One region of the Pseudoalteromonas sp. P1-11 genome, then DNA from elsewhere that is predicted to be linked to it. Evidence: predicted binding sites of a transcription regulator. Region 1 holds the regulator's gene; each other region holds the start of a gene.

Region 1 (7,774 bases):
TCGCTGTTATCTTACCTTTAGGAACACTAAAACTCATATTTTTATATATGGTTCTATCGCCTCGCGAAAAGCTAACATCCTTGACTTCTACTATTGATTGCGACAAGTCGCTCTCCGTAACAATGTTCACTCGTGCTCCTATTTTAAGGGTTTTTTAGCCAAGATGGAAAAAACAATTCGTAAGATTTTGTAATACGCCTACAAAAAGCGCTCTAAGGCTGAAGTAAATTGCCTTAACCTTTGCTTAAGCGCATAAAATTCACGCACTGCAATAGTAGACCCTGCTCTTTTGCTTATACTTTCATGTTGGCTTTTGTTACTATTCGCGCCATCTGTATTTTGAACATCTGGCTTAACATAATGGTTACCTCGTTTGTTATTTTAATTCTTGGTTTTGCTGCACTTGTGTGGAGCGCCGACCGATTTGTATACGGTGCGGCAGCGCTTGCTAAAAACTTTGGAGTCCCTACTTTAATTGTTGGCTTAACGGTTGTTGCTATGGGTTCTTCGGCCCCTGAAATGATGGTATCGGCCTCGGCTGCTTTGGCAAATAAAACCGACACAGCGGTCGGTAACGCGGTAGGTTCAAATATAACAAACATCTTACTTGTGTTAGGTATTACTGCGCTGCTACGCCCTTTGAGTGTGTCATCAAGCACTTTAAAACGCGAAATGCCGCTTGTTATGCTGGTATCCTTGGCTACGTGGTATGTATTTTCAGACAACTACTTCTCACTCACCGAAGGGGTGGCATTGCTAGTTGCATTTGCTGTGTTTATTGGCGGCTTGATTGTGGTTTCTTTGCGCGCCAAAAATCAAGATGACCCTTTTGTTTCAGAAGCCTGCGATGAGGTTCCTAACGATGTACCAACTAAAAAAGCCGTTTTATGGCTAATTGTCGGCATGGTTTTATTGCCTGTTAGCTCACACTTTTTAGTTGGTTCAGCAGTCGATATTGCTAAATACTTTGGTTTAAGCGACTTAGTTATTGGCTTAACCATTATCGCCATTGGCACAAGTTTACCTGAACTTGCAGCTTCTGTAGCGGGTGTACTTAAAAACGAAGATGATTTAGCCCTAGGTAATATTGTGGGCTCAAATATATTTAATATTTTAGCGGTATTACCACTTGCAGGTATTATTAACCCATCAGTGGTTGACCCGTCACTTGCAAACCGCGACATACTTATTATGTTAGGTGCTACGCTTGCGCTTATTATTATGTCATTGAACTTTAGAGGTTCTCAGCGTATCAATAGAGTAGAAGGTGGCCTATTACTCATCGCATTTTTGGCGTACCAGGGTTATATTTTTAGTCAAGTAGGGTAACAATGGCACAACTAAATTTTATAGAGCAAGGTTTACGCGTATTAAACATTGAACGCCAAGCGCTTGCTGATATTACACAATACGTTGACGAAAACTTTCATAGTGCGTGTCAGCTCATGTTTGATTGCCAAGGCCGCATTATTGTTATTGGCATGGGTAAATCAGGCCATATTGGTAATAAAATTGCAGCTACCCTTGCAAGTACAGGCAGCCCTGCTTTTTTTGTTCACCCAGGCGAAGCAAGCCATGGTGATTTAGGCATGATAACCAAAAATGACGTGGTTATGCTTATATCAAACTCGGGCGAAACCAGCGAAGTACTTAATATTATTCCGGTGCTTAAACGCCTTGGTGCAAAAATAATATCGATGACAGGCAACCCGCTCTCTACTATGGCTACACTTGCCGATGTGCACGTATGCATAAAAGTAGAACAAGAAGCGTGTTTATTAGGTTTAGCGCCTACAGCAAGCACCACTGCCACTTTAGCGATGGGTGATGCAATGGCAGTTGCGCTTTTAGAAGCACGCGGCTTTACCGCCGATGACTTTGCACTCTCTCACCCTGGTGGCAGTTTAGGTAAGCGATTGTTGCTCACTTTAAAAGATGTAATGCACAGCGGCACAAACACCCCTATTATAGGTGTAACGCAAACAATTAAAGACGCGTTAATAGAAATGTCAGCCAAAGGGCTGGGCATGACCGCTATTGTAGATAACAATCAACAGCTTGCAGGCCTTTTTACCGACGGTGACTTACGCCGTATTTTAGAGCAAAGAGTTGATATACATAGCACCACTATTAGCCAGGTTATGACTAAGTCATGCACAACCGCCACGGCCGATATACTTGCAGCTGAGGCCCTAAACATAATGGAAAACAAACGTATTAATGGTTTAATTGTGGTCAATGATAAAAACCAGCCAATAGGCGCCTTAAATATGCAAGACCTCTTAAAAGCAGGAGTATTATAAATGCAATTTGAAGATCTCTATCAACCGCTAAGCGATGATGCCAAAGCACGCGCCAAAAAAGTAAAACTACTCATATGCGACATTGATGGTGTATTTTCTGATGGCCGAATTTACCTCGGTAACCAAGGCGAAGAATTAAAAGCATTTAATACAAAAGATGGTTTTGGCATTAAAGCGCTGATCAATAGTGGTTTTGAAGTTGCGGTCATTACGGGACGTCACTCAGAAATAGTGCAAACTCGCATGAGCAGCTTAACCGTGCAGCACATTTATCAAGGCCAAGAAGACAAGCTTATTGCTTATCAAGAACTCAAAAACATTTTAAAGTTAACTGACGAACAAATAGCCTATATTGGCGACGATGGCCCTGACATGCCAGTAATGGAGCGCGTTGGCTTTGCCGTTGCAGTTAACGATGCGCACCCGCTTATTAAGCGCTTATCGCATTACACTACGCAAATGCCTGGCGGCTTTGGCGCCGTTAGAGAGCTCACAGACTTACTTATGCTAGAGAATGGCATAGCGCTTACAACACAAGGCACCAGTTCATGAATGCAGCACGCGTTATACTCAGTGCGTTATTCATCGGCTGTATGGTTTGGCTTTGGTACCCTTATTTTACCCAAACCAATGTAGCGCCAGAGCAAGAACCTGAAGTAATTGCAAAGCCCGATTACACCGCTATAGAGCTTAAGCAAACAGCCTATGACGAGCAAGGCAAAATAAGCCATAAAGTCACAGCGGCTAAAATGGAGCTGTACCAACAGCTTGGTTTTACGTTTTTTGAAAAACCTATTTTCACCTTGTATAACGAAAAGCAAACATGGCGAATAAATGCAGACGAAGCAACGCTTTACGAAGATAAACAACTTATTTTAGAAGGCAATGTAGTTGCTAAAAATTTAGTTGATAACGCCATGATAGATAACATCGATGCCGATAACATCGAAGTCGACATTAAAGCGCTAACAATGCGCTCTGAGCAGCCAGTGGTTGTCACTGGGCCTAATTTAAAAATTGTCGGTAAAGGCCTTGAAGCCGATTTAAAAACCGAAGTAATAAAACTAATTAACCATACGCGAACAATATATTATGACCAATAAACTCACTAAAATACTTATTATCCCATCGCTAATGCTTGCATTTAGCGCCTCTGCTGCTGAGCCTGCTGCTCAACCGCCAGCAAATCAAATTTCTATTAGTGCAGACCGTCAAGAAGGCCAACTTAAAGAAAACGTAGGTATTTTTGAAAAGAACGTCGAAATTGTGCATGGTAATCGCAAAATTACAGCCGACCGACTTGAAGTACATAAACGTGAAGACTTAGGGGATAACAAACAACTCCTTATTGCCACTGGCAGCCCAGCCTACTTCGAAGAAAAACAAGACGATGGTACCGTAATGAGCGCCAGTGCAAACGAAGTACGTTACGACGTAGCAAAGCGCTTTTTAACGCTTGTTGGCGATGCTGAAGTCGCACAAGCCGGTCAAAAAATTAATGCTAAAAGTATTACCTACGATATGCAGCAGCAGCTTATTAGCGCAGAAAAAGACGAAAACTCTACGGATCGTGTCCACACAATTTTAGTGCCTGTTGAAGCAAAAATTAAAGAAAAAACAGGTAACGAAGGTCAACCATGAGCACCTTAAAAGCAGAACTATTAGCAAAAAGCTATAAAGGCCGCCAAGTTGTAAAAAATGTAGGCCTTGAGGTAGAAGCCGGCAGCATTGTTGGCTTATTGGGCCCTAATGGCGCAGGTAAAACCACCACCTTTTACATGATTGTAGGATTAGTACCTAGCGACAAAGGTAAAATTTCTATTGATGATAACGACATTACGTTATTACCTATGCACAGCCGCGCCCGCTTAGGCATTGGCTATTTGCCGCAAGAGTCATCAATATTTAGAAAGCTGACAGTTTATCAAAACTTAATGGCTATTTTAGAAACGCGTAAAGAGCTCAATAAAGCCGCGCGAGAAGAAACGCTCAACAACTTACTTGATGAATTTAGTATTCAGCATATTCGCGATAGCCAAGGTATGGCACTTTCTGGTGGTGAACGCCGCCGTGTAGAAATTGCCAGAGCACTGGCAGCAAACCCTAAATTTATTTTATTGGATGAGCCTTTTGCTGGTGTTGATCCGATTTCAGTGTTAGATATAAAGAAAATAATAGAACATCTTAAAAACCGTGGCATTGGCGTATTAATTACCGATCACAATGTAAGAGAAACCCTTGATGTTTGTGAAAAAGCCTACATTGTTTCTCATGGGGAGCTAATTGCATCTGGCACCCCAGAACACGTATTAAATGACAAAACTGTACGCGATGTTTATTTAGGCGAGCAATTTAGGCTGTAACATTTAAGCCACACCTACAAGCATCTGCTAATATTAATTATAACAACATAAAAGGATTGTTAGAGATACATGAGGCAATCATTACAGCTGCGCATGGGCCAGCAACTTACAATGACTCCACAATTGCAACAAGCGATTCGCTTGCTGCAGCTCAGTACATTGGATCTCCAGCAAGAAATACAAGAAGCACTTGATAGCAACCCGCTATTAGAAGTAGAAGAGCAAGATTACACGGAAGAGTCGGCTGGAAAAAATGAGCAAAAAGCAGATACGGATGATGTAACCGTAAGCGCATCGGCTGACGATACAACCAGCGAGTACGAGCAAGACAGTGGCGAAGCTTTAAATAAAGACACCGTTAGCGATGATATGGCAATGGATGTAACTTGGGATGAGTACATGAGCGCAGCCCCTGCGGCATCCTCAGGCCCAATGCCGGAAGATGAGTCTATTTATCAAGGTGCCTCTACTGAAACGCTACATGAGTATTTAATGTGGCAGCTTCAGCTTACTCCTTTTAGCCCAACTGACGAAGCCATTGCTATTGCCATTGTAGAAGCTGTAGATGACTCGGGTATTTTAACGCTAAGTTGCGAAGAGATTTTAGAGAGCTTTAACCAAGAAAACGATGACGAAGTTGAAGTTGAACTTGACGAAATAGAAGCCGTTTTAAAGCGTATTCAGTTATTTGACCCTGTAGGTATAGCCGCGCGCAGTTTACAAGAGTGCTTGTGCATTCAGCTAAACCAGTTTGATAAAGACACCCCTTTTATAGAACAAACTAAAATGATCTTAACCGATCACATTGATCTATTAGCGGCACGCGACTATCGTACATTAATGAAAAAGACTAAGCTTAAAGAAGACGAGCTTAAAGAGGTCATGACCCTAATACATACCCTCAACCCAAAACCTGCAGATACCATAGTAAGGGAAGAGTCGGAGTATGTAATACCGGATGTGTCGGTTAAAAAAATAAAAGGCCGCTGGGTGGTAGAGCTAAACCCAGATAGCATGCCAAAAATACGCGTAAATAGTCAGTACGCGGCTATGTCACGTACCGTAAAATCAAGTGGTGATAGCCAATTTATTCGCTCTCACTTACAAGAAGCTAAATGGTTTATAAAAAGCCTTGAAAGCAGAAACGACACGCTGCTCAAAGTAACAAACTGTATTGTAAAACAGCAACAAGCATTTTTTGAACATGGCCCCGAAGCCATGAAGCCAATGGTTTTAAACGATGTTGCTGAAATGGTAGAAATGCATGAATCGACAATTTCGCGTGTTACTACGCAAAAATATATGCATACGCCACGTGGTATTTTTGAGCTTAAGTATTTTTTCTCAAGCCACGTAAGCACTGAAAACGGCGGCGAGTGTTCATCAACCGCAATACGTGCCCTAATTAAAAAGCTAATTGCCGCGGAAAACTCAGCTAAACCATTGAGTGATAGTAAAATTGCGGATATATTGGCAGAGCAAGGAATTAAAGTAGCTAGACGCACAATAGCAAAATACCGTGAATCGCTAGCTATTCCACCGTCAAATCAGAGAAAGAGTTTGATATAAGACGTAAAAAACAAAGAGGAAATGCTTATGCAACTAAACCTAACTGGTCGTCACGTAGAAGTAACTGATTCACTTAGAGACTATGTAAATAATAAATTTGCAAAGCTAGAAAGGCACTCAGATCATATTAGCAATGTGCATGTCATTCTCGATGTAGAAAAACTCAACCAAAAAGCAGAAGCGACTATTCATGTAAGTGGCGCAGATTTATTTGCCTCAACAGAGCACCAAGATATGTATGCCGCTATAGACTCGTTGATTGACAAGCTCGATCGTCAAGTCATAAAACATAAAGAGAAGCTTGCTAGACACTAATATTATGAAATTAAGTACATTAGTATGCCAGGACTGCAGCAAAGCTGCGGTCCTTTTTAGTAGTAAAAAAAGAATTTTAGAGTTTATCAGTGAGCTAGCTCATGAAAAGCTCCCCTACTTACCACAACAAGATATTCTTAATGCGCTGGCAAGCAGAGAAAAGCTAGGCAGTACTGGCATTGGCCGGGGTATCGCCATTCCTCATGGCAGAATGGGTGGCGTAGAAGAGCCGCTGGCTTTAGTACTTGTTAGCGACACCCCTGTTAACTTTGATGCTATTGATAACTGCCCTGTTGATATTTTTGTTGCACTCATCGTACCAGATGGCGATAACCAACAGCACCTAAAGACTCTGGCAACCATAGCTGATAAACTGAGCAACAAAGAATTTTGTAAACAGCTGCGTAGTGCTAAAACCGATGCAGAGCTGTATCAAGTAATTGTTGATCAATCGTAGTAAATACTAAGGGCTATAAATGGAGTTAATTATCATAAGCGGCCGTTCTGGTTCAGGTAAGTCGGTTGCTTTACGCGTGGTTGAAGATTTAGGCTATTATTGCGTAGATAATATTCCGGTCAACTTACTGCCCTCTTTAGTGCGAAGTGTTTCAGATAACTATGACAAAATAGCCGTTAGTATAGATGTTCGTAATATCCCCAAAGAACAAGACGAATTTAACGATATTCTCGAGTACCTTCCTGACTTTGCTAAACCCACACTGTTTTATTTAGATAGTGATGATCAAACACTGATCAAACGTTTTTCAGAAACACGCAGATTACACCCTTTATCCATCGATTCACTGCCGCTTGATTTAGCAATAAAAAAAGAAAAAGAACTGCTTGATGTACTCGTAACACGCGCTGACTTTATGCTTGATACCACCGATTTAAGTGTGCACCAATTAGCAGAGTCAATTCGCGAAAAAATACTGGGTAAAAAAGATAAGCAACTTATTGTAACGTTTGAATCGTTTGGCTTTAAACACGGCATACCTAAAGAAGCTGATTATGTTTTTGATGCTCGCTTTTTGCCAAACCCCCACTGGGAGCCTGAACTTAAACCGCTTACGGGCCTTGATCAACCAGTAAAAGATTTTTTGGCAAATCACAGCATAGTGCAAAAATTCACTTGGCAAATTCAAACCTTTGTACAAACTTGGTTGCCACACTTAGAGCGTAATAACCGTAGTTACCTCACTATTGCAATAGGCTGTACTGGTG
Region 2 (7,774 bases), on a different contig from region 1:
CTTATTTTATACGGCGTTTGCTGCGCATTTATATTGATAACTCCTTTACCAGTGCCCTCATATGCTTTAAAGCTATCTAAGCTTAATTTAGCAACGCTGTTGTTTAAATCGACTGTAAATTGATTAGCACCTAGCTCAATATCGTTAGCTTTTAAACCGCTTGAGCGAATAACTACATTAGCATTAAGTGCATTTAATGCGCTTAAATCAATTTTAGTATCGTCCCAAACAATCGGCTGCGCGGCTTTAGGTTCTTCGCTTTGCGGCGCTTGCTGCTTAGCGACTGCCTCCGGTAAGTAGGGATTCAAATCAAGCATACCTAGGTCTATATCAGCATTAACCGCTAGTTTATTGCCTAAGTTTACTTCACTTTTTCCTTTAATCTCTAATTCATCTAGGGTAGCAATCAGCTCTTCTAAGTTAAACGTATCATCTATAAGATGCATTTTACCGTTTACACTAAACGCATTAAATGCATTTTCTTTAGCGTTTAAGTCTACCCCTTGCCAAGTTGCTAGCTCTTTAACTGAGTCGCCACTTAGCGCTAACTCGCCTTTTATATCTTTACCTTGGCGAGCAATACTGCCGTTAAAAGTAAGATCGACCAAGCGAGAGTCTACGCTTTGAGTAACCTCAAACGTCGCCCCTTCAATTGCCTTTGCCGGCGTATCAAGTTTTACATCAAGCTCAAAGCGCTCTTGCATATATGTAATGCCGCCTTTGATCTCTAGTGTTTTACGTAGTGAAGGAAGTAAAATAGCCAATTCCAAGTCACTAATTTGTTGTTTAGCGCCTGTTTGCCCATCTAGGTAAGTAAACGTACCACCGTAAATAGCCACTTCACCTAACTCTATATCAAAGTTCTCTGGTAGTTTAACAGCCTCACCTGATTGAGTTTGCTCTTGCGGCTGCTCTGCTACAGCATCAAACAACTGCCAGTTAGCTTTACCGTTTTTATCAGTTTCTAATAAAATATTGGGCTCGTTAATAACAAACTTATCAAGTTTGAATTCGCCGCCAAATAACGATAACCATGGTATATGCACAGCTAATTGCTCCATACTTGCCATGTCGTCGCGCGAGCCTGTCTGCATGTTTGCAAAGTGTACATCGTTAAGCTCTAACTTTAATGCAGGAAATACACTAAGCGTTTTATCACCTTTAATAGTAAGTGTGCGCCCTGTTGTTTTTTCAACCTGTTCAGATACTTTATTAAAAATAGTATCGGTTGGGATTAAAAACGGAGCGGCAATAATTAACGCAATACAAAGTAAGAGTATTACACCAACAATTTTGAGTAAGGTCTTCATGATCATCCTTTCAAACGTGCAAATAATGTTCTTATCATAGCGAGTGTTAGCTTTAAAATCATTGTCGTTGTGACAAAAAAGCACTTTATTGTAATTTATTTAATTTGAAATGAATTTATGCTTAAAAGTAAACGTTGCGAAATTGGTGACTAAAAGTAAAGCTCATCAAGTTTAAATCTAACCAAGTATTAAACCCTACAACATTGCATCCCTTGAATTGTTAGGTATGATGCACGGCCCTGTTGCTATTGGCGTATTTGCGCTAAAATAAAGCAGCTAAAAAATGTATCTACTCGGAGACTCTACAAGGCATGAAAAAACTGCTAATTTCACCGTCAAAAATGGCGCTAGGCGAACAAGAAAGTCAAATTTACCAAAACATCTTGAAGCAAGCTTCAGAACTAAGCCTAAACCTAATGGCCGTGAAAGTAGAAAACCACCCAGAGGATTTTTTAGGCTGGTGTTATGAGCTGCTAAGTGCAAGTAAAGACCGTATAAATTACGATTTACTAGAGCCACAACAACTGCCAGTTTTAAAAAAGCTGCACGACCAGCTAACCTCAGCAATTAGCTTTTTACAGCTTAAAACACTACGTGTAGCACCTTGGCCTGTTATTAGTATGTTTGTAGAGCAACACAAAGAACTTATTGCACTGGACGAACAGCTTCGCCTTACTACGTATTTGCACAGCATTCGTGAGCAAGCACTAAAAGATATGATCCCAGAGGATTTACTGGCATTTAGTGGTAAACACACTGCCACGCTCGACCCAAGCACCTATAACTTTGATGTTGAATGGTTCGCATCAACCAAAAGTGCAAAGGGTTTTCATCAAATGCTAGCCGACTTGCCTGGCGCGTTTGACGATGCACTTGCTAACATCCCGCTTGAAGGTGATGTGAGCGAAGCTGATTACCAACAGTTTGTTGTTGCTTATTTACTTGCCTTTAACGGTAGCGATGAAAAACCAACCCTTGCCCCTGCTACACGTTTATTAGCAATGCGCCGCCCAGATGTGTTTACGCCAATTAGCAATAGCCGTCTTGATGCATTATGCGCAGCTTTAGGTATTACAAAATTAAACAATCGCGACTTTGAGCGCTACTGGCAAGATATAGTACAAAGCATTCATGCTATGTCGTGGTTTAAAATGGCTAATGGCAGCAATGAACTAGAAGAGCAACTAGTTAGTATAAAAGCGTTATTACCGTGCTTTTTTTACTATGCAGATGCCAGCACGGCCGACAACTCAAATTATATTAAGCTATTAAATAAACCTAAACGCAGCACAACAAGTGCAGGAAAACCACAGCGTAGAGGTAAAGAGTCAGCCGAAATACTTGTAGACCGTGCACTTGCAGCCGATGACATTCCCGAGCATATTCGTAGCAAACGCGACTCTATTATTAGCGAAGTACAAAAAGGCCGCGGAGTAAACGAAACAATTAGTCTTATGCGCACTATATTTGGCTAAATTTACCTAACCTAACTGTATTTTTCTGGTGCAGTTAGGTTAATTTATGCACCAGCAGTGTGCGTTTTTTAATTAACTCCCTCAATCATCCCCTCTTCTAGAACTCCTCAACATATTGTTTTATAAAAGTAAAAAAACAGTTTTATAGAAATTATTTTAAGCTGGCACATACAGTGCAATTGCATTCCCAGTTAAACAATAAAACACCGCCAGTCAAAGGGTTGCCAATAAGAGAATAAAAACCTAGGCGATAAAATCATATAACGGGAAATGGACATGCTAAAACTAAAAAAAACCATCGCAATTAGCGCAATAGCTTTATTAGGTGCTACATCTTTAACATCAACAGCCGTACATGCAGAAGTAACAGCAAACGCAGCGGCTACGTCTAACTACTTATGGCGTGGTCAAGAGCAAACTGGGGGCGATGCTGCTATTTCTGGCGGTATTGATTACGCTGACGAGTCAGGCTTTTATGTAGGTACCTGGGCATCAAATGCTTCATGGGCCGATGAAATGACTTATGAGCTTGATGTTTACGCGGGTTTTGGTGGCGATATTAACGACACATTTAGCTACGATGTAGGTTACATTTATTACGCTTACCCAGATGCAGCTTCTGAGGCAGATGCTGATTTCTCTGAAATTTACGGTAGCATCAGCGCAGAAGGTTTCACCTTTGGTGCTGCAATCCTTGCCACTTCAGCGGCAGATGGCGATGGCACCGACTTTGGCGATTCATTATACCTAAATGCCGATTACAGCTTTGCTGTTGGCAGCAATGGTACTGAGGTTGCGCTGCACTTAGGTCACTACTCTGGCGACTTTATAGGTGATGATAATATTATTGATTACGGTATCTCTGTATCAAAAGATGGTTTTACTTTTGGCGTATCTGACACCGACATGGATGAATCAGATGTTAAAGTTTACGTAGGCTACGCTGTAGACTTTACGCTTTAAAACAAAATGTGTTACTTGCTGCAACACTAAGGGCCTTTTGGCCCTTTTCTCGTTTAGGGCACCTAAATACTCACAGCGCCTTTTAATTTTAGCGACTAAAGCACCTTACTATATAACCCACTTCGGTTAATCGCCGAGCTCCTCGCTGCTATTACCTCTTTTTACCAATATGCTAATTCGCTTTATTAAGCTTTATTGCGCATTGGTATTAGCAATTCGCTAAAACAAAAAAGGCCGCATTAAAGGCGGCCTTTCAGTTAATTACTAATCGTTAATCGTTAAAACTTAGCTAGGTTGTTTTTACTGTCTTTATCTACAAGCTTAATGTACGGGTCAACCCCTGCGTACACTGGTTTTTCTTTTACTTTTAGCTCAATAGTATTAGTACCAGAGACTATTTGATGCTTTTGCGAGTAAATAACAAAGTCTTCAGCGAGAAGGTTTTCAGGATCATCGCTAAACAATGCAATATCAATTAGCTCATCAAGTGGTTGCTCGGTTTCTTCACCTTGTCCATCGGCATGCTGCTTAGTTGCTTCAACGCTCAGTGTTACTGTATAAAAACCTTCGCTATCAACATCATCTGTAACCGAAACTGCTTTCATTTCAAGCTCATAAAGCGTTATATATTTAAACTGATCATCAATAAAACGTTGCTCCGCTTGCGTTGCGTCTTGTTTTAAATAGCTAAGTAAATCAAGCGTAGTTGGGTATGGCGTTGACTGGTATTTAAACTCATTCAAAAACGCTTTAAGTGCTGCATTTAAGCGCTCTTCCCCTAATCGGTCATAAATCGCCATCATCGCAACTGAGCCTTTATTGTAATGAAGATATTGTTGAGACTGCGTTTTATACAGCGGCATTTCTTCAAAGGCTTCGCCTGTGCGGCCCATTAAGTATCTATCTAACTCGTACTTTAAGAATTTACGAAGCTTCTCGGCGCCAAAGCGTTTTTTTAGCACCATAAGCGCACTGTATTGGGAGAGCGATTCAGAAATAACGGCACTGCCTTCTACATTAGCCCCAGATACTTGATGCCCCCACCATTGGTGTGCAACTTCATGTGCGGTTACATAGTAAGGTAGGTCAACTTTACTCTCATCTCTTAAGTCTGTGATAAAGCCAATACTTTCTGAGTAAGGCACCGTATTAGCAAAACTTTGCGCAAACGAGCGATACTTAGGAAACTCAATAATACGAAGCTGTTTATGCTGATATGGCCCAAAGGCTTGCGTGTAGTAATCTATTGAGTCTTGTACCGACTCAATCATACGGTCAACATTCCATGCATGATCTTTGTGGTAGTACACCTCAATATTTACACCGTTATGTTCAACCTTTTTGCTTTCAAGCTCCGCCGAAAGCACAGAATAAAAGTTTAAAATAGGGGCATCCATTTTATAAACAAAAGTACGTCTTCCGTCTTTTACACTTTCACTTTTTAAATAACCGGGTGTAATAGCAAATTGTGACTCATCGGTGGTTACTGTTGCCTTGTAGTTTATAAAGCCATTAGCAGGCCCAAACTCATTTTGCGTATAATAGCGGCTGTCTTCTAGTTTATGTGCACGTTCAAGCTCGGGTAAATCGTGCTTACGGCGCTCATACTTATCCGCAATTTGAAAATACTTTTGATAACCAAAATTTGGTAATAATTCTCTATTATTTACAAATGTACCATTGTGCACGAGTTGAGTATCAGATCCTCTATCAACAAAACCGTCGTGTTCACGAGTAACAGAAAGCTCACCTTCGCGTACTTCATTAGGCATTAGCGGTTGTTCAAACTCAAACCATACCATGCCAAAATCGGTTAAACGCTCAACTATTTTTCCGCCCGCCATTTTTACATCCCAGCTTTTAGATTGGCTAGGCTCGTTAATTAACACACGGGTTATTGGCTCGTTTGCGGTATTGGTAAACTTAATTTTAGCCACGGCATTTAAAGCACGTTTTTTAGGGTAAATATCAATGTGTAAATCAACATCAGTTATTATAGGCAGTGGCAAGTCTTTGTATTGTGAGAACTCTTGCTCATACCTTACTTGTAGCGCTTCGTTATCATCACTTGTTACAAACTCATTGATTACACGGGTGTTGTAATAAATGTTATAACCCGAGCCCACAAATACCAATAAACTTATTACGGCTGCAATCTGGCCTTTTAAAGACATGTTGTAACGCACTAAAGATAAACGCGTACGCAATGTTTGCGATGGACCACGATGCCATAAAGCAAACCCTACAATAGCTAAAAACACACTCAATGCGCCCCAATATAGGGTATACCAATGCGCGCCTTGTAAAAAATGCCCGTAACCGTTTATGTCTGAATACGGTACGCTACTGCTTTGCGAAAAGTGATACATATGATGCTCAAATCCGTAAGCACCCATTACCATTTGAGCAATGTAATACAGAATAAACAAACCCATACCTATGTATTTATTAGGGCTAATTATTTGTAAAAAGAACGCCAAAATAGCCATCATAATTAAAGGCAATAATGTAAGGTAACCCAACCTAAATAAGTACTGGCCAAGCTCTAAGTTAAATTGCCCCTTAAATAGTTGCACCGCAATGGTAAACATCATACCTACTAAATAAAGGCCACAAACCGCAGTGATTAGCGCAATAATTTTAGATACCCAAAACACACTGTTATGCACCGGGTAGCTGTCAACAATATCGCCCATACCACTGTGGCGTTCTCGCCAAACCAGCTCTGCGCTGTAATAAGCAATAATAATAAACATAAATATAGCGGAGGCGTTTTGAATAATGCCCACCATGTTTTGTGTGAGCGGCCAATCTGTTGTGCCATATGCGCCAATAGGCGCAAAAAGTGGTGCGAGTAACGTAATAATACTGACACCCGCTAAAATCATAAAAGGAGCACTTAATATAACCTGCTTAAGCTCAAATAAGCTGCGCATTACTAATTGCGATTGCGTATTGACCCCTTTTGACTTGTAATTTTTAGCGCTGCTAATAAGTGCTGCTTGTTTGTTTTTTACAAACGTAGAAACAGCAAATTGCTTTTTCTGCTTTTTAGTGACTACGCGATTACCTAACTTTCCGAGGCCAAAAAACATCGCTAAACTTATTGCTACCCATAAAATACGGTTAATTAAAAAATCGCCCGAAAGCGTTAACACTTCAGTATTTTTATCACTTACAGTCCAGTAACGGGTTAAGTCAATTAATGAACCAGTGCCAAATGGGTCTGCGTAAACAACAATATTTCTAAACGCTAAATCGTCAAAATAGATACTCGCCAATTGGTAACTTATATAGATCACCACGGCCGTTACATATACCGCCATTATGGTTTTAAAATAAACCGCCACACTATTAAAAATAGCACTGAGCACCAATAAGCTTGGCACCGCCAAATATAAAAAAGGTGCAGCGTAATATATAAACTTATTAGGGCCTACTAGTTCACTATCGAGCCAGCCAACCAACAAGCCAAACTGAGATCCCAAAAATACGCCTAGTGGCACAGTTAAAAAAACAACGAGCACAACCAAGTAAGAACCAAAAAAACGCCCTGATTGATAAGCAAGCGGGTTAACAGGCTTACTAAACACCAGCTCATCCATTTTGGTCTCGCTGTTGCGAATCGCTGAGCTTGCAACAAAGTTAACCACTAAAAACATAGCAAGCGTACAAAAGGTAACCGTTAAAACCATAATGGTATAAGGCGAGTTCATATGAACATTAGCCCCACCTAGCGGAAACTTACTACTGGAGCTTATAAAAAACGCCATAAAAAAGAATATTAATGAGGTCACATAAAACGAAGGCTGGCGCACAAAATAGCGCAGCTCAAACGCGAGCATATTAAAAAACATAGCGCCCCCTTATGCTACTTGGCTGTTACGATGATTAAGCAACGTAGAAAAATACACATCTTCTAGGTTTGCACTGCTGAGCTCGAAACCTTCAGGGGCTTCATTGGCTAATACATGTAATATGGTTTGCCCAGCAAATAAGCGTTTTGAAATAACAGGCAGTTGCGGC
Region 3 (7,774 bases), 360 kb from region 1:
TGGTGATTATAGCCATATAGGTTTGGAATTCGATATTGTTCAAAAAGTTTCTGATAGCAGTTTTTACTATCAGACTAACTAATGGCTGTTATTGGCACTACCCAGCCACTCGGCAACATAAAATATTGATAATAATTGGTAAGGTATTTTACTGTGTCGGATGGCGCTTCGCTTATCCGACCTACGCAGGCACAAAAGAGTTACTAATATTGCATTAGGTTTTTGGTTGGTAGCCCCTGCAGGAATCGAACCTGCAACTGCCCCTTAGGAGGGGGCCGTTATATCCATTTAACTAAGAGGCCGCATCGAGCTTACAGCAGCTTACAGCTTACAGCTTACAGCTTACAGCTTACAGCTTACAAAAATTATAACGGCATCTTGTTTTTCATATCAAGCTAAAATTAACTTAATTGCTTGATAAATATATATCTTCTTTGTTTAACACGTACAGCGGTATGAGTTTACGGCTGCTTGCTACAATATGTTTGCTGTGAACATTTATAACGCGGGTATTTACTGCTACGCCATTTGGGCGGTAAATTAACGTACCTGCTAATACATAGTTAGCCATGCTGCTTTCGCTTAGCTTTTCTATATCGCGAGATAACACGAAGTCGCCTCTGTTTGATACATCAATGTTGTCCATGGTTTTAAAATCTACCACGCCGTAGCCAAATTTTTGCAGCTGATGAATAAACGTCTCTGCTAATTGATTACCCAACTGATTACTTTTATTAAGCGATGCGTCTAAATCTACAATGGTGGTAACCGCTATGTTGATGCTGTTGTTATCGGGCGCTTCGGCTTCAAGCGTATCGACTAAATCCAGCGCCATTTGCTCTACATAGTTTGCCAGCGTTTTGTGGTGTTTAAGCGGTGTAAACTGCCTTGCTGTGTCGTACTCACTTTGCTGCTGCACAGATTGGTTGGCATACAAAGGCGTTGGTTGGCTACTTTGCGTTACCACGGTGTAGTCTGAGCGCGTGTTTATGCTTTCGTTATGCTCATTATTTTGCGTTATTGAACAGCCAGTTAATGCTAACGTTGCCGTTAGCCCCGCTATAGCAGATAGTTTGTAAAACATGGTCAACCTCACTCGCTGGCTTGTTTAAGCATAATTCCGTCTGTGCGATAGCTACTGTTTAGCGCATCAACCACTGATTGAGGGATAAACCCTTGCGCACTGCCCACTACCGCTTTACTTTTAATGCCCACTATTCGTGCATTTACCAGTACGCCACCTTGGTGGCTCACAAGTGTTCCTGCTAAAACGTAATTAAAGTTTTGATCTTGGTTTAGCTCTAGGTAGTCGCGGCTAAATACAAAGTCGCCTGCCGGGGTTACTCGCATATAATCGGTGGTTTTAAAATCGATAACCGGTACTCCAAAACTATGCAGTTCGTGCATAAAGCTTTCGGCTATTTGGTTACCTAACAGGCTTCCATCGCTGTAGTCATCATCTAAAAATACAAAGCTAGAAACGGCAAGTGGCGTTTTGTCGTTTACGTATTGCAGGTTTTCGACCATGTCTTGCATTATACCGCGCACATAATGGTTTATATTTTTGCGTTTTGCAGGGGCACTTTTGGTGTAGTTACTTTGCTTGTTTAAATTAGACTGAAATAACGCTTCATTTGGTGCAGGTGCTTTTACCGCACGTTGCTCTGAAACAAGCTGGGCTGCATTGTCTTGCTCAACCTGCTCTGGCTCTGAATGTAGCGAATTTAACATTTGCGAACAGCCAAAGCCTAATGGCAAACATAGGGTAATTAATAGGTTTCTCATGGTGTGCTCCTGATTAATATTCGCTGCGGTACAAAGAGCCGTCACGCTGCTGAATTTTTTCGTTTCCCCACATTACATTTATAGGGATCTCTGTGCTGCCTGCCGACAGTACTTGCTTGTTTTCAATATTAACGAGTCGTGCATTAACTATGTAAGCATGCTGTTGGCGCGTTACAGTGCCGGTGATGACTAAGTCAATATTTTGGCGATTGCGTAATTTACTTAAGTCGCGGCTTAATATGCTGTCTGCGTTTTGCGCTAATATAAGGTTATTACCTAGGCGGTACTCAACGGTATGATAGCCAAGCTGGGTAAATTGCGTTAATAAGCTTTCTTGAATTTGTAAGCTCAAACCCGAGGCCTGCCCTGCTACTAGCTTAGTATCTAAAGCATCTGCATAAAAAAAGCTACTCACACCAATGCGCGCATTGGCATTTAAAGCGCCATTTACATGGTTAAGCTGCGAGGTTAGATTTGCTACATACTCGTTAACGGTATAGGGTGCCATTGCTGCTTTTGGCGCGTCAGTAGGCACACTCGGCTCTGGGGGCGGAACCAAGTTGCAAGCAGTTAAATTTAACAATACTAAAGGCAATAAAAGGCGCATAGTTGCCGTCCTCTTTAAAACATACCGAGGATAAAGCAATTATTATGCCTAATTAACCTAAACTCTGGATAATAAACCTATCTCTAGCCAGAGATAATAAATTTAAGTATCAAGATAGTTCAATATGCTAGTAAGGCTCTTAACCAGAGTTCAGGTTAATTAACTTTGAGGCGTTTTGACGTAGTAGGTTACAAAGCAAGTATTATTGTTTATTAATGACTTACATGCATCCTTTGCTGCTTCTTTTGTTTTAAACGCACCAAGCTTTAATCTATAAAAGGTGTGCTGGTCAATCAGTACTTGCTCGGTATTTACTTCAAGCTTATTTGAGGGTGATTGAAATTGCTTTATAGCAGCTTCAAGTACCGCTTTATTTTTATACGCCCCCACTTGCACAGCAAACAGCGCATTTGTATTCACAACAGCTAAGTGGTTAGTTTGCTGCGGTTTTGGCTGCGCGTTAAGTTGTTTTAATTTATCTACTGTGCGCTGTAATTCACTTTCTAGCTTTAACAGTCTTTCTAGTTGAGGCTTGGTTTGTTGCCACTGCTGCGCTGACTCTTTGAGTACGGCTAAATCATCTTTTTTAATGAGCACCGCCTGCTTTTGGGCCGTTGCGAGTGCGTGAGCACTGTTTGCTAATGCAAAGCCTAAAACTAATGTGGCTAAAAAATCCTTGTAGTGCAGCATAAGTATGTTGTTAATATGGGTAAGAGTGGGCGCTATTTTAACAGCCAATCAACGCTTAGCAAGTCACGCGTGCTAGGACCTATTACGCTTTTATACCAATTAGCTTAATTAAGTAATCTATTATGAGGATAGTAAAACGTATTGATAGCTAGGTAAAAAAATTCGCTATTTAGTTGCTCTAAACGAGATTTATTAACGCAGAACGCAACACGATTAGCCCCGTAAAATAATTATTTATTATTGCGGGTTAGTATCACTATTAAAGTTTAATTGGCTTATCGGTGTAGTTACTTACAATGCAGTCGAGCTTATACATTTTAAATACTTCACAGTCGGCTTTGGCATTTTTAAGGTTTTTATAAGAGCCAAGCTTTAAGCGATAAAAGGTTTTATCATTTATTTTTGCGGTTTCTACGTTGGTTAATATTTTATCTCTAAATAGTGGCGCTGCTTTGGTATTTAGTTCTTGCCAAGCTTTGGCTACATCCTGCTTAGAATCAACCGAGGCAACTTGTAATGCAAATACATGTTTAGGGGTATTAAGCTTTATAGTTTGCTTTTGGTTATTGTTAGCAGCTTTGTAAGTTTGCTGACGACGCGGCTTGTTGATGGTTGTACGTGAAGGCGTGCGAGTGTAACGGCTACTGTAGGCAGGGCTTGCATTAGATTGTGCAATAGCTTTAGAGTTTATTATATCTATATGATTAACCAGGTAAGTAATTTCTTTTTCAAGCTTTAAAATACGCTCTATACCGGCGCGTGCTTGCTGCCATTGCATTGCGGCATCTTTTAATTGCGCAAGCTCTAGTGCAGTTATCGATACGTAATCGGGCGTGGTGTTAGGTATTTCATTATCAACAGCAGGTTTAGCGGTAGGCGTAATAGAGCACGCCGTGCCAAACGTAAGCGTAAAAAGGCATACAAAAAAGTGTTTATAGTATTTTTTTAATTTAAGCATGTACCCGTTATCCTGAAAGCAGTGCCTGTGCACTTACATTTCAGTTAAACATTCTCACAAGAAAGCGTTTAACTTAGCAATTTAAACAATGAGCGATTTTTGCTCCCGCACGCTAATTTACCTGCTTAGATAAAATTAACATGACCCTTCCGTGAGTTTGGCTTTTAATACAACTTTGATGCCAATTAACATAAACTTTACAATATAAATTACGTTATGTTGCTATATAACGCAAGTCAAATTCAGAACATAATTAAGCGTAGACCATCTTTATTACTGGCGGCGTTAAAATTAAGTAAACCCATACCTATTTTTGTATTAATAATTTAGCACTAAAAAAGGCGCCTAAACAGGCGCCTTGGTGGGTAATTTAATAAAACCTAAATTAACGATTTAATAAATGTTTTTAAATCATCTGCAAACTCGTCGCGGCGCAGAGCAAACTCTATCGTTGCTTTTAAGTAGCCTATTTTACTACCACAATCGTGGCTGCGGCCTTTCATTGCGTACGCGTCTACTTTTTCTTGCTGCATTAGCATGGCAATTGCATCTGTAAGTTGAATTTCGTTGCCAGCCCCTTGCGGCGTTTTAGCAAGAAGTGGCCAAATGTTTTCGCTCAATACATAACGCCCTACTACAGATAGGTTTGAAGGTGCTTCATCTACTGGCGGTTTTTCTACCATGTTTATAATTGGCGAGCTTTCACCTTGGTGAAGCTCTACGTCACCTAAATCAACAACACCAAATTTGTCTACTTCGTCCATTGATACTGGCTCAACCATAATTTGGCTGTGCTTAGTTTCTTCAAAACGGGCGATCATCTCTGCTAGGTTGTCTTTTTTAAGGTCGCTCTCTACGTCATCAACAATTACATCTGGCAAAATAACCACAAAAGGTTCGTTGCCAATAATTGGCGCTGCACAGTTAATTGCGTGGCCTAAGCCTTTGGCTTCGCCTTGGCGTACGTGAATAATGGTCACATCTTTAGGGCAAATTGCCTGTACTTCGGCAAGTAATTGCCGCTTTACGCGTTTTTCAAGCGTGGCTTCTAGTTCAAAGCTGGTATCAAAATGGTTTTCGATAGAGTTTTTACTTGAGTGCGTTACAAGTACAATCTCTTTAACGCCTGCTGCTACCGCTTCATTTACTACATATTGAATAAGCGGGCGGTCTACCACAGGGAGCATCTCTTTAGGGATAGCTTTTGTGGCAGGTAACATACGCGTTCCAAGGCCTGCTACGGGGATCACTGCTTTCATCTTGTTCTCCTTAATCTTATTATACTGAAAACGGATATTGGATTGGTTCGTGGCATTGATAGCCTACTACTTCAAAATCGTCTCGTGTTACCCATGTTTCTATATCTTCTAGTGATTTTATGTTTGGGTTAATATTTAATTGCGGTGAGTCAAATGGCTCACGTGTTAACTGCACATCGCGCATTAACGGTAACTGGTTTTCGTAAATATGCGCGTTAGCAATTTTATGATACGCCTTACCTGCTTTATGGCCGGTAATTTGCGCTACCAATGCCAGTAATACAAAGCACTGAATTTGATTAAAATTAAGGCCCAGCGGCACATCGCAACTGCGCTGATACGATGTTAAATACAGCGTGTCGCCAAGCAGCGAAAACGTATGCGTGTGCATACATGGGCGCAAGCAACCAAGCTCAAACTCACCTGGATTATAAAAGGTAATTATTTCACCTCTGTCATCAATCCCGTTTTTTAAGTTATTTATTACTTTAGCAAGCTGATCGAGCGTTGAGCCATCTGGGCGTTGCCAATTGCGCCCTTGCACGCCATAAACGCGGCCCATGTCGTCCTCGCCTTTGCGGTTAGGGTTATTTAGCCATGCGTTATTGTCGTTTGCGTTTGCATCCCAAGTTTTACAGCCTATATCGCGAAATTGCGCTGCGCTATCGTACCCTCGTAAATAACCTAAAAGCTCTGCTATAGCGGCTTTGTAGTAACTTTTACGAGTGGTGATCATAGGAAATTTATTATTACCTACATCGTATTCTAAGTCGGCATTAATAACGGTTAAGCAACGCGTGCCTGTGCGTTTGTTTTCTACCCATACACCTTCGTCAACGATGCGCTGACATAATTTTAAATATTGTTTCATGATCTGTTCTTACTATGCCTTTGCTGCGGTTACAGGTTGCGGTTTTTTGTACGCCCAAATTAATAGCCCTAGGCCACCAATTATCATAGGTAACGAGAGTATTTGACCCATTGAGATAAAATCGGCAAATAGACCAAGCTGCGCATCTGGTTGGCGGAAATATTCAATACAAAATCTAAATACGCCGTACCCTAATAAAAACACACCGGCTACACTGCCTGCAGGGCGAGGCTTTTTAATAAACCATAATAAAATTAAAAACAGGACTAGCCCTTCAAAAAAGGCTTCGTATAACTGCGATGGGTGACGCGCAAGCGGCCCACCCGTTGGAAATACCATTGCCCATGGCACATCGCTTACACGGCCCCATAACTCGCCATTTATAAAGTTACCAATACGCCCTGCTAATAAGCCCACCGGAACCAGCGGCACCACAAAATCTCCCACTGCGAATAGTGATTTTTTGCGGGTTTTGGCAAATAGTATAATAGCGGTAATAACCCCTAATGTTCCGCCGTGGAACGACATACCGCCTTGGTCAATTCTAAATAAATATAATGGATTTTCTAAAAAGTAGCTAAACTGATAAAACAATACATAGCCAATTCTGCCGCCTAAAATAACCCCTAGCATGCCGTAAAAAAGCAAGTCGCTAACTTGCTCTTTAGTCCAGCCAGAGTTTGGTTTTTCGGCTTGACGATTAGCAAACCACATCGCAAATGCAAAACCAATTAAATACATTAAACCGTACCAACGTACGCTTAGCGGTCCAACAGAAAAAATTATTGGATCGATTTGAGGAAACTCAAGTGCCATAAATAAACCTTTAGCTAAAAACCATTTTAAGTGCGATGAGCACAAGCAACACCGCGAAAATTTTCTTTATTATATTAACAGGTAAATAATGAGTTGCTTTAGCCCCTAAGGGCGCCACAAACCACGATGTTATTACAATACCAAATAATGCAGGTAAGTATACAAACCCTGCGAACCCATGGGCTAAATCGGTTACCTGCCAGCCTGCGCTTATATAACCAATAGAGCCAAATAGTGCGATAACAATGCCGCTCGCTGATGCACAGCCTATCGCTTTTTTCATATCAACTGAAAAGTAATTAAGCATAGGGGCAATAAGTGCGCCGCCACCAATACCTATTAAACCAGAAAGCGCGCCCATAAGAGCAGAAATGCTCCCTAAAATAATCCCTTTTGGTAGCGGTTTTTCTTTAAGCGATTTACTACGTGATGCCAACACCATTCTGCCTGCAATAAATACAACACTTATTGCAAACACGCTGCGTAATGCTTGTTCGGGTATTAAACTTGCGGCAAAGCCACTTATTAACGCGCCTAAGCCTACACCCGACATAACCCACGGTGCAATTTGCCACGGCACATTATCATTTTTATGATGAGCCAAGACTGAAGAAGTAGAAGTGAATAAAATAGAGGCAAGCGATGTTGCAATAGAAATAACTAATACGTGTTCAGGTGAAGTAACGTCAAACATCAGTAATAAGCTACTTAAAACAGGCACAATAATTAAACCGCCGCCTATCCCTAATAGCCCAGCTAAAAAGCCAACTACACAGCCAAGTAGCGCA

What was found. The regulator sigma-54, encoded in region 1, starts transcription at its own class of promoters, with help from an activator protein. The targets are predictions, from matches to a motif close to GTTGGCACGNNNNTNGNNT.
Region 2: AN390_RS15535 (TorF family putative porin) is a predicted target of sigma-54. The motif match lies at 2,946-2,964, and genes of this name have one in related genera.
Region 3: AN390_RS02590 (FlgO family outer membrane protein) is a predicted target of sigma-54. The motif match lies at 2,426-2,444, and genes of this name have one in related genera.

What each region holds. Positions count from the first base shown of each region.
Region 1 is NZ_LJSP01000001.1:210,247-218,020, reverse strand. It holds gene AN390_RS00985 (ATP-binding cassette domain-containing protein) at 1-106, opposite strand, end outside; gene AN390_RS00980 (calcium/sodium antiporter) at 361-1,329, shown strand; gene AN390_RS00975 (KpsF/GutQ family sugar-phosphate isomerase) at 1,332-2,303, shown strand; gene kdsC (3-deoxy-manno-octulosonate-8-phosphatase KdsC) at 2,304-2,855, shown strand; gene lptC (LPS export ABC transporter periplasmic protein LptC) at 2,852-3,406, shown strand; gene lptA (lipopolysaccharide transport periplasmic protein LptA) at 3,396-3,944, shown strand; gene lptB (LPS export ABC transporter ATP-binding protein) at 3,941-4,666, shown strand; gene AN390_RS00950 (RNA polymerase factor sigma-54) at 4,736-6,235, shown strand; gene hpf (ribosome hibernation promoting factor) at 6,263-6,550, shown strand; gene AN390_RS00940 (PTS sugar transporter subunit IIA) at 6,555-7,007, shown strand; gene rapZ (RNase adapter RapZ) at 7,027-7,774, shown strand, end outside.
Region 2 is NZ_LJSP01000010.1:96,912-104,685, reverse strand. It holds gene AN390_RS15545 (AsmA family protein) at 1-1,310, opposite strand, end outside; gene AN390_RS15540 (hypothetical protein) at 1,622-2,785, shown strand; gene AN390_RS15535 (TorF family putative porin) at 3,062-3,748, shown strand; gene AN390_RS15530 (M1 family aminopeptidase) at 4,027-7,605, opposite strand; gene AN390_RS15525 (ABC transporter ATP-binding protein) at 7,615-7,774, opposite strand, start outside.
Region 3 is NZ_LJSP01000001.1:566,664-574,437, reverse strand. It holds gene AN390_RS02610 (hypothetical protein) at 1-82, shown strand, start outside; tRNA gene AN390_RS02605 (tRNA-Arg) at 228-302, opposite strand; gene AN390_RS02600 (FlgO family outer membrane protein) at 407-1,084, opposite strand; gene AN390_RS02595 (FlgO family outer membrane protein) at 1,093-1,785, opposite strand; gene AN390_RS02590 (FlgO family outer membrane protein) at 1,799-2,392, opposite strand; gene AN390_RS02585 (SPOR domain-containing protein) at 2,552-3,130, opposite strand; gene AN390_RS02580 (SPOR domain-containing protein) at 3,342-4,040, opposite strand; gene galU (UTP--glucose-1-phosphate uridylyltransferase GalU) at 4,421-5,299, opposite strand; gene AN390_RS02570 (thymidylate synthase) at 5,319-6,170, opposite strand; gene lgt (prolipoprotein diacylglyceryl transferase) at 6,183-6,986, opposite strand; gene AN390_RS02560 (sulfite exporter TauE/SafE family protein) at 6,997-7,774, opposite strand, start outside.